Regions from separate parts of the Kocuria sp. CPCC 204721 genome, predicted to be linked through region 2. Evidence: riboswitches for the same ligand, from Rfam matches in the RefSeq annotation. Region 2 holds a riboswitch; each other region holds the start of a gene.
What was found. A riboswitch is a leader RNA that binds a small molecule or an ion and turns the genes downstream of it on or off. The one in region 2 is predicted to bind S-adenosylmethionine.

Region 1 (2,191 bases), on a different contig from region 2:
ACGAGACGCGCGTCTCAGAGGCTGGAGTCCGCAGCATCAGCCGGGGAGTCTCCGACCGGGCCCTCGCTATGTGACCTGAGACCGATATCGATCCCGATCACTACGAGGTGGTTCCCGTGTCCGCAAATGCCGTCGGTTTCACACTCCTGATCCTCCGAGTCGCCCTGCTCCTGGGGAAGTTCGTGCACGTCAAGGTGGGTTGGGTCCAGAGCCTGTTCCTGCCGAGCTCCATCATCGGCGGCGCGATCCTCCTGCTCCTGGGCCCGCAGGTGCTGGGCCGCTTCGACGGGCCGTGGGGCGAGAACGGCCTGTTCCGCAGCGACGAGTACTACCCCGCCGGCACCATGACCAGCCGCCCGTCCTCCGTGGAACCGTTCTCCCTGCACATGTCCATCGCGGCCGTGGCTGGCGGCGTTCACCATCCTGGCGGTGGTCGGCATCGCGTTCAACGTGGCCATTTTCCTGTGGTTGGCACCCCACATCATCGGTCGCTACTAATTCGGGCGCGGTATCGGTGACTTCCGCCAGTCCATGGGTGTGACCGCCACCGGGCTGATCCTCATGCGCGTGGTGGGCCCGGAGGCCAAGACCCGGTGTTCGAGGCGTTCGGTTACAAGCAGCTGGTGTTCGAACCGTTCTTCGGGGGCGGGTTGGTCACGGTGCTGGCCATCCCCGTCATCTACCTGACCGGCGTGCGGCCGTTGTTCTTCGTGATGCTCGCGGTGTTCGTGATCGCGGTGCTCACGGGTCTGTTCTACGTCCATCCACGTGAGATGAAGGACCGGGAACTGCACACCCGGGAGATGGAACAGCAGGAACGAGCGGCCACTGACCCCGAGCCCGCTCGCAGCGTCCCCGGCTTGACTCCCGCCCCGCCGGGTTCGGACAATGAGGTAATAGGTCACGAGAGTCAGCGCGAAGCCCCAGCTAGCTGACCGGCAACCCTCCCTTCCGCGGTGGGGTGCCCTGGGTGAGGACCTGGCCGTGGCGTCGACCGACGTCATGCGGCAAGCGCGGGTCGTTGGTGCCCGGTCACAGCACGGGCACCGTGCGGATCGCCACCGGACCCCTGATCCCTCCGAGAAGGAGTACGGCCATGAGCACCGCTCCCACCCCCGACAATCCCCAGGGCTGGTCGTTCGAAACCCGACAGATCCACGCGGGCCAGAACCCCGACCCTGTGACCGGGTCGCGCGCCCTGCCGATCCACCAGACCACGTCCTTCGTGTTCCCGGACGCCCGCACGGCGGCGGCCCGGTTCGCGCTCGAGGAGATGGGCCCCATCTACTCGCGCCTGACCAACCCCACCACGGAGGTCGTGGAGAACCGGGTCGCGTCCCTCGAGGGCGGCGTGGGGGCCCTGATGGTCTCCTCCGGACAGGCCGCGGCCACGCTCGCGATCCTCAACCTGGGCGGCGCCGGAACCCACGTGGTGGCCAGCCCGTCCCTGTACGGCGGGTCGTACAACCTGCTCAAGCACACGCTGCCGCGCATGGGCGTGGAGACCACGTTCGTCTCGGACCCGGACAATCCCGCGCAGTGGCGGGACGCGGTGCGCGAGAACACCGTGGCGTTCTTCGGTGAATCCATCCCGAACCCCCGCAACGACGTGCTCGACATCGAGACGATCGCCGGGATCGCCCACGAGGCGGGTGTCCCGCTCATCGTGGACAACACGATCGCCACGCCCTACTTGGTGCGGCCCATCGAGTGGGGCGCGGACATCGTGCTGCACTCGGCCACCAAGTTCCTGGGCGGCCACGGCACGGCGATCGGCGGGTTCATCGTGGACACCGGAGCGTTCGACTACTCGCGGGACCCCGAGCGCTTCCCCGGTTTCAACCAACCGGACGAGACGTACAACGGGCTCGTCTACGCCCGCGATCTCGGTGCGGACGGGGCCTTCGGCGTCAACCTCTCGTACATCCTCAAAGCGCGCGTGCAGTTGCTGCGTGATCTGGGGACCTCGATCTCTCCGTTCAACGCGTTCTTGATCGAGCAGGGCATCGAGACGCTGTCGTTGCGCATGGAACGTCACGTGGCCAACGCGCAGAAGGTCGCCGAGTGGCTCGAGGCCCGCCCCGAGGTGCGCTCGGTGTCCTACGCCGGTCTCGAGTCCTCGCGCTGGCACGACCGCGCCCTGAAGTACGCGCCCAACGGTGCCGGGTCGGTGCTCGGTTTCGTGCTCGAC
Region 2 (2,191 bases):
CGGGCGCCCACCTCACGGCCGCTCAACTCGTCCGTGCCAGCCACACCGAAGGCGAAGACGGATCCGATGCCGTGGGGCAGGTACTTCTGCGCGCGTTCGTGGTGGGGGTGGTCCTCGAGTCCCGCGTAATTGACGTAGGAGATGCGTGGATCCGTGGCGAGCCACTGCACGACCTCCTGCGCGTTGGCCACGTGGGCGTCCATGCGCTGGGGGAGGGTCTCCACACCCTGCAGCAGGTTCCACGCGGCCTGCGGGGTCAGGGACGCCCCGATGTCGCGCAGCTGCTCGGAACGGAGCTTGGTCAGGAATCCGTACTCACCGAAGTTCCCCCACCACGTCACGTTGTTGTACGAGGGAACCGGTTCGGTCATGGCCGGGAACTTCCCGTTGCCCCAGTCGAAGCGGCCGGATTCGACCACCACGCCGCCCAGAGTGTTACCGTGCCCGCCCAGGAACTTGGTGATCGAGTGGATCACGATGTCCGCGCCGTGCTCGAACGGGCGGCACAGGTACGGGGTGTTGAGGGTCGCGTCCACGATCAGCGGGACACCCGCCTCGCGGGCCACCGCGGCGAGCCCCTCCAGATCGGCGATCTCGCCGGACGGGTTGGCCACGAGTTCGGTGTACACGGCCTTGGTGTGCTCGGTGATCGCAGCCTTGTAGTCCGCCGGGTCGGTCCCGGGGACGAAGGTGGTTTCCACACCGAAGCGACGCAGGGTCACGTCCAGCTGGGTGACCGTTCCGCCGTAGAGCTGGGACGAGGCCACCACGTGGTCACCCTGGCCACACAGCGCGGCGAACGTGATGAACTCGGCGGCCATCCCGGAGGACGTGGCGACCGCCCCGATCCCGCCCTCGAGGGAGGCGATGCGCTCTTCCAGGGCCGCCACGGTGGGGTTGCCGATGCGCGAGTAAATGTTGCCGTACTTCTGCAGCGCGAACAGGTTGGCGGCGTCGTCGGCGTCCTTGAAGACGAACGAGCTGGTCTGGTAGATGGGCACGGAGCGGGCGCCGTGCTCGGCGTCCGGGGTGCCGCCGGCGTGCAGGGCGCGGGTGCGGAAACCGAACTGGTGCTCGGCCATGGATGTCCTCCTCGTCGGCCGGGTACGGCTCCCGTCCGACAGCTGCCCGGGGCCGCGCAGCACTCCATCGGTCCTGGCGGTAGCACCGTGCAGTTGGCCGAGCACTGCGGGTTGCTGCGGCGTCATGGATCCAGGTCTCTCGGCCGCTCGGGATGGTGCGTCTATTGTGTCGCGCGCGTGGGTGACGGACCAAACCGTGCGGATCGCAGCCACCCGAAAGCGGGTGCGATTGATTCAGAGGGCGCGCGCCACGGGTGCCCCGCCGCGAAGGTCACGCTACAGAACAGGTTCCAGCGTTCTCTGGCCCGCAGGATCTCGGATGCCACGGTGGTCGAGGACTCACGCTCGGCGGCCCGCACCACCGCGCGTCCCGCCGGGCCGTTGCGGCTGCCCCTTCCCCGGTGGCGCAAGGGCTGACCCGCCCGTCCGCGGTTCGGCCCCCGGTCGGTGGGGCCCGCGGTGAAAGCGGTGAACTTCCCGCCCGTGGGGTCGCCGACTGCTGGTGAGCTCGCTGGCTTCGGGGCGGAACTCAGCCGTACTTCTCGGGGTCCTTCCGGCGCAGGTTCTCCCGCGCCACCGCGGTGAGGTTCTCGAGTGGCAGCCCCGCCGGGCAGACCTCCGTGCAATCGCCCAGCAGGGAGCACGGGCCGAACTCGTGCTCGGCGGCGTCGAGCACCTTGCTCGAGCGCTCGTCGCGTTCCTCGGGCGTCTTGGCGAGCGGCGGCAGTTCCTTGAGCAGCGTGCCCACGTAGAGCTGGCCCGAGCCGTTGGGGCACGCGGCCACGCACGCGCCGCAACTGATGCACCCAGCGGTGTTCAATGCCTTCATCGCGACCGGGAACTTGGCCTCCTTGGCCACGCGCCGCAGGGCCTTCTTGTCCACGGACAGGTCCTTCTTGACCGGGAATGCTCCCGCGCGCAGGGGCTCGATGCAGATCTCGTCCCCGTCCCGGTAGGCTCTGAGCGACTGCGTGCACGAGGCCCGGTTCTTCTCCGGCCCGTGGGCCACGCCGTCCACGGTCACGCCGCACTTGCCGCAGATGCCCTCGCGACAGCCGTCGTCGAAGCTCACCGGCTCTGCACCCTGGCGCTCGAGCGTCTCGTTGACG
Region 3 (2,191 bases), on a different contig from region 2:
CGTGGACGAGGACTTCTCCCTGAACTACGGGGACGTCTCCGAGGAGTTCGCGAGCGCCCTCGTGGCCAAGCTGCTGGGCTGACAGTGCCGCCCCGGGCGAACGGGGGGTGTGCTCGTGGGGCCGCGCGGCTGCATTCGGCTGCTGCGCGGCCCTCCCCTACAGTGAGGTGGCGTGCCATGACTAACGGCTGGTAGTAAGGCGCCTCAACCCCGGGTCGTCCGACGTCCGACCCGCATCCCCGACGTGACCACACACGATTCCTCGTCCATCCGTCACCCACGCCCGGGCTCGTCGCCCGTCGCGGATCCGCCCGCCCCGTCCGGGCCCCTCGCTCTGCGCCACCCCGGTTGCCCGTCAACTGGCGGGTCTTCGTTGCCGCGGCAACCCTGCTTGTCTCGCCGTCCGCCTGGGCCACGGAGGCACCCGAGCACGCCGACGCCGTGATCGGCGGCGTGGTCGCGTGGGTCGCCTCCCGGCTGGGGTGGTTCTACATCCTCACGGCCGCTCTCGTGATCGTGTTCGTGATCCTGGTCGCGGACAGCAGGCACGGCACGATCAAGATGGGCCCGGACCACGCGAAACCCCAGTTCAACCTGTTCACGGGGTGGGCCATGTACGCCCTGATGGGCATGGCATTCGGCTACTTCGCCTACCGCTTCGGCATGCCGCTGAGCATCCGCTCCGCTCTCTACCCCCTGATCGGGTGCCGGATCCACGGTGCCGCCGGCGACGCCGTGGACACCGCGGCGCTGCTCGGGACCATCTTTGGGGTGGACAAGGGCACCCGGCGGCTTTCCGAGCTGAACATCATCCTGGCGATCGGGCTCATGCTGTACGTGCTCATCACCGGGCGCACGGCGTTCCTGCTGGATGCGATCGTCAAGGGCGTGAGCGGATTGCGCGTGGCAGACGCCTCGGTGATATCCGAGCTCGTGACGGTGAACCCGAAGATCACGGTCTTCATGATCGGTGAACGCGCCGCCGAGCTGATCGCCCAGGACCGGGACGCGACCGCCCGGTGAGCACGGCCGCCAAGAACCGAGCAGGCTGAGAACATGGGTGTGGCCCGGGTCCGTCCGGACCCGGGCCACACCCGACCGTGGAGTTCGCGGTCGCGGGGACCGTGCTCGCGAGGACTACGCGGGCAAGGGCTCCAGCTTGTAGAAGGACACCCCGCCGGTCACCCGGGACGCCCCGGGGACCAGGAGTCTGCTGTACTTGGCGCACCACTGGCCGCGCCCCCGTGTGTGCTGTGCGGCGAGTGCGACCTCACGGGCGTCGTCCGCGAAGTACTCGTGCTCGTGACCGTCCGATCCCGTGATGGACACCACGTGCCGGGCGGGGTCCGCCTGAACGGTGACGTCCACCCACTGTTCGCGGGTGTCGGGGTGGGATTTCTGGGTTGTCGTGTTCATGATGTCGGGCCTCTGATTTTTCCGGTCGCTTGCCGGAACCACACGTGTGGCCCCGGCCGCTTCGTCATCCAATCCACCCCTGAACCGAGGGTTGGCGTACGCCGAGTTGGAGCTCTGGGCGCGCGGTGACGTCCTTGTCGTTGCGCGGGCGCATCTCGTGAAGCTGATTCGAGCCTATCCGTGGATTCGGGGGACCAGCCAGGCGCGGACCGAGAATGTCATCAAAACTTAATCAAGCTTCTGTTGAGTAACATCTGGCACCCGGCGGCGTTTCTCACGGGGTGCGCAGGCCGGCCCCGCGCGTACCGCGCATCCGGGAGGTGACCGTGCGAGCGCGCTCGTAGTGGCCCAGCAACTGCTCGCACACGGCACCCCACGTGCGCTCCTGCACGCACTGGTGGGCGGTGCGCGCGAAGGCGAGGCGTTTGGCGTCGTCGCCCGCGAGGTCCCGGACGCGCTCGCGCAACCCGGCCAGGTCACCCGGGGCGTAGAGCCACCCGTTACGCGAAGAGTCCACGAGGTCCAGGGGGCCGCCGCGGCCCACGGCCACCACTGGGACCCCGGAGGCCATGGCTTCCTGGATGGTCTGGCAGAACGTCTCGTGCTCACCGGGGTGCACGAACACGTCCAGCGACGCCATGGCCGTGGCGAGTTCGGTGCCCGTGAGGAAGCCCTCGAAGTGCGCGTTGGGCAATACCGAGCGCAGCGACTCCTTCCCGGGGCCGGAACCGATGATCACGAGCCGGGTGTCCGGCAGGGCGTCGATCGCGGCGAG
Region 4 (2,191 bases), on a different contig from region 2:
TCTCACCGCGGCGGATGTCCAGGTCCACGGAGTCCACCGCGGTCACGGTGCGCGGGCGGCGTTTGGACCCCGTGACGAAGACCTTGCTCACGTCCCGGAAACTGACCAGGGTGTCCGCCGTGGCGGACGGGCTCACTTGGTCTGCTCCTTGAGGTCCTGCGAGTAGCGGGCCAGCAAGTCCTTGAGCTCCTGCTGATCCACCTTGGTGGGCACCGCGGTGCCCTTGGTCTCGGTCTTCTCCGCGTCCTGGACCTTGTCGTCGTAGTAGAAGCTCGCGACCTTCTTCAGGGTCTCGTTGTCCGCGTTCGCCTCGGTCGCGGCGAAGAGGTTGTCGTACACCTTGGCGCTGTCCGCGGTGGGATCGTCCTGAGCCAGCGCGGACTTGGGATCGATGTTCGCGCGGTCCAGGAAGTCGTTGTTGACCACGGAGGCGGCCACGGAGTCCATGGACAGCACGGTCTGCTCGGCGGAGACCGGGCGGACCGTGACCTTGGACTTGGCGGTGTCGATGTCCTGCTCGGTGGGGGCGATCGTGTCCTTGGTGAACTCCACGAGACCCTGCTGGTGCAAGAGGTTCAGGGCGCGGGACAGGTTGATCGAGTCGTTCGGCACGGCGATCTCGTCACCCTGCTTGAAGTCACCCACGGATTTCACGCTCTTGGAGTACAGCCCCAGCGGGAAGATGGACGTGGAGCCCACGGGAGTGATGGTGTCCCCGGCGTTGTTGTTGTAATCGGCGAGGTACGCGATGTGCTGGAACCAGTTCATGTCGATGTCACCGCTCTTCAGAGCGGGGTTCGGCTGGCTGTAGTCACTGAAGTCCACGTACTCGACCGTGATGTCGTTGTCCGCGGCGACCTGCTTCAACGCTTCCTGCACAGGGGTCGAGCCCACGATCCCGACGGTGATCTTGCCGTCCGCGGCCGGGTCCGAGTTTTCGGAGCCGCCGCCGCACGCGGTGAGGGTGAGGCCCAGGGTGGTGGCCAACACGACGGGAATCAAACGCTTGGTTCGCATGATCATGCCTTTCCAGGGGTCTGTGACGGGGACTCGCGGGGCGAACAGTCCCCCCTGGATGAGGGCACAGGGACGGGTACGTGCTGATTTCCGGGGAACCGCACTTGCCGTGATCTGTTGCAACCGCGACCGGATGGTCATCTGGGGCACCCCGCTACGGGAGAGGGTTGCCGTCCGGCCAGCCAGAGCTACGCGCCGGATCTCGTCATCCACCCGGAATTCTAGCATGGCCCTGCCATGGGCCGACGACCGCCGGAAGGGCCCTATGCCATCCCGGCGATACGTTCGTCCGCGCGGGCCCGGGCCCACTCCTCCGCCCCCAGGACGTCCTCAAGGGTGGGCCGCGTGACGCCGTCGTGATCCTCCAGCACACGCTCGACCATGTCCACGATCTGCGTGAAGCCGAGCGCCCCGCGGTGGAACGCGTGCACGGCCTGCTCGTTGGCGGCGTTGAACACCGCGGGCCACGTCCCGCCGCGCGAACCCGCGTGCTTCATGAGCTCCACGGCGGGGAACACCTGCGAATCGAGCGGTTCGAACGTCCACTGTGCGGCCCGGGTCCAGTCGCACCCCGCGGCGGCACCGGTCACGCGGTGGGGCCAGCCGATTCCGAGCGCGATGGGCAGGCGCATGTCCGGCGGGGACGCCTGCGCCAGGGTGGATCCGTCCACGAACTCCACCATGGAGTGCACGACCGATTGCGGATGCACCGTGACGTCGATCCGGTCCAGGGGGACGTCGAACAGTAGGCTCGCCTCGAGCACCTCCAGTGCCTTGTTGACCATGGTCGCGGAGTTCGTGGTGACCATGACCCCCATGTCCCACGTGGGGTGCTGCAGGGCCTGTTCGGGTGTCACGCGCGTGAGCTGCTCGCGCGTCATGCCGCGGAACGGTCCGCCGGACGCCGTGAGCACGAGCCGGCGCACCTCGGAGGCCGTCCCGGAGCGCAGGGCCTGGGCGATCGCCGAGTGTTCGGAGTCCACGGGGATCAGCGCGTCCTCGAGGCCCGTGTCCGCCGCGGCGCGCAACACGAGCGGACCGCCCGCGATCAGGGACTCCTTGTTCGCGAGCGCCACCCGCCGACCCGCTCCCAGCGCCGCCAGGGTGGGTGCGAGCCCGATGCTCCCGGTGATCCCGTTCAGCACGAGGTCCGAACCCTCCCACTGCGCGATCC

Region 1: another riboswitch for S-adenosylmethionine. It lies ahead of RF637_RS11645 (bifunctional o-acetylhomoserine/o-acetylserine sulfhydrylase); the one in region 2 lies ahead of RF637_RS10325 (O-acetylhomoserine aminocarboxypropyltransferase/cysteine synthase family protein).
Region 3: another riboswitch for S-adenosylmethionine. It lies ahead of RF637_RS06695 (hypothetical protein); the one in region 2 lies ahead of RF637_RS10325 (O-acetylhomoserine aminocarboxypropyltransferase/cysteine synthase family protein).
Region 4: another riboswitch for S-adenosylmethionine. It lies ahead of RF637_RS09655 (MetQ/NlpA family ABC transporter substrate-binding protein); the one in region 2 lies ahead of RF637_RS10325 (O-acetylhomoserine aminocarboxypropyltransferase/cysteine synthase family protein).

The regions. Positions count from the first base shown of each region.
Region 1 is NZ_JAVKPO010000015.1:30,689-32,879, forward strand. It holds gene RF637_RS11635 (hypothetical protein) at 117-518, shown strand; gene RF637_RS11640 (hypothetical protein) at 594-935, shown strand; SAM riboswitch class IV at 900-1,020, shown strand; gene RF637_RS11645 (bifunctional o-acetylhomoserine/o-acetylserine sulfhydrylase) at 1,097-2,191, shown strand, end outside.
Region 2 is NZ_JAVKPO010000011.1:39,509-41,699, forward strand. It holds gene RF637_RS10325 (O-acetylhomoserine aminocarboxypropyltransferase/cysteine synthase family protein) at 1-1,082, opposite strand, end outside; SAM riboswitch class I at 1,144-1,241, opposite strand; gene RF637_RS10330 (succinate dehydrogenase/fumarate reductase iron-sulfur subunit) at 1,612-2,191, opposite strand, start outside.
Region 3 is NZ_JAVKPO010000005.1:68,474-70,664, forward strand. It holds gene RF637_RS06685 (hypothetical protein) at 1-82, shown strand, start outside; gene RF637_RS06690 (BCCT family transporter) at 349-1,023, shown strand; gene RF637_RS06695 (hypothetical protein) at 1,138-1,416, opposite strand; SAM riboswitch class IV at 1,437-1,579, opposite strand; gene RF637_RS06700 (glycosyltransferase family 4 protein) at 1,691-2,191, opposite strand, start outside.
Region 4 is NZ_JAVKPO010000009.1:75,385-77,575, forward strand. It holds gene RF637_RS09650 (methionine ABC transporter ATP-binding protein) at 1-136, opposite strand, end outside; gene RF637_RS09655 (MetQ/NlpA family ABC transporter substrate-binding protein) at 133-1,017, opposite strand; SAM riboswitch class IV at 1,113-1,227, opposite strand; gene dxr (1-deoxy-D-xylulose-5-phosphate reductoisomerase) at 1,281-2,191, opposite strand, start outside.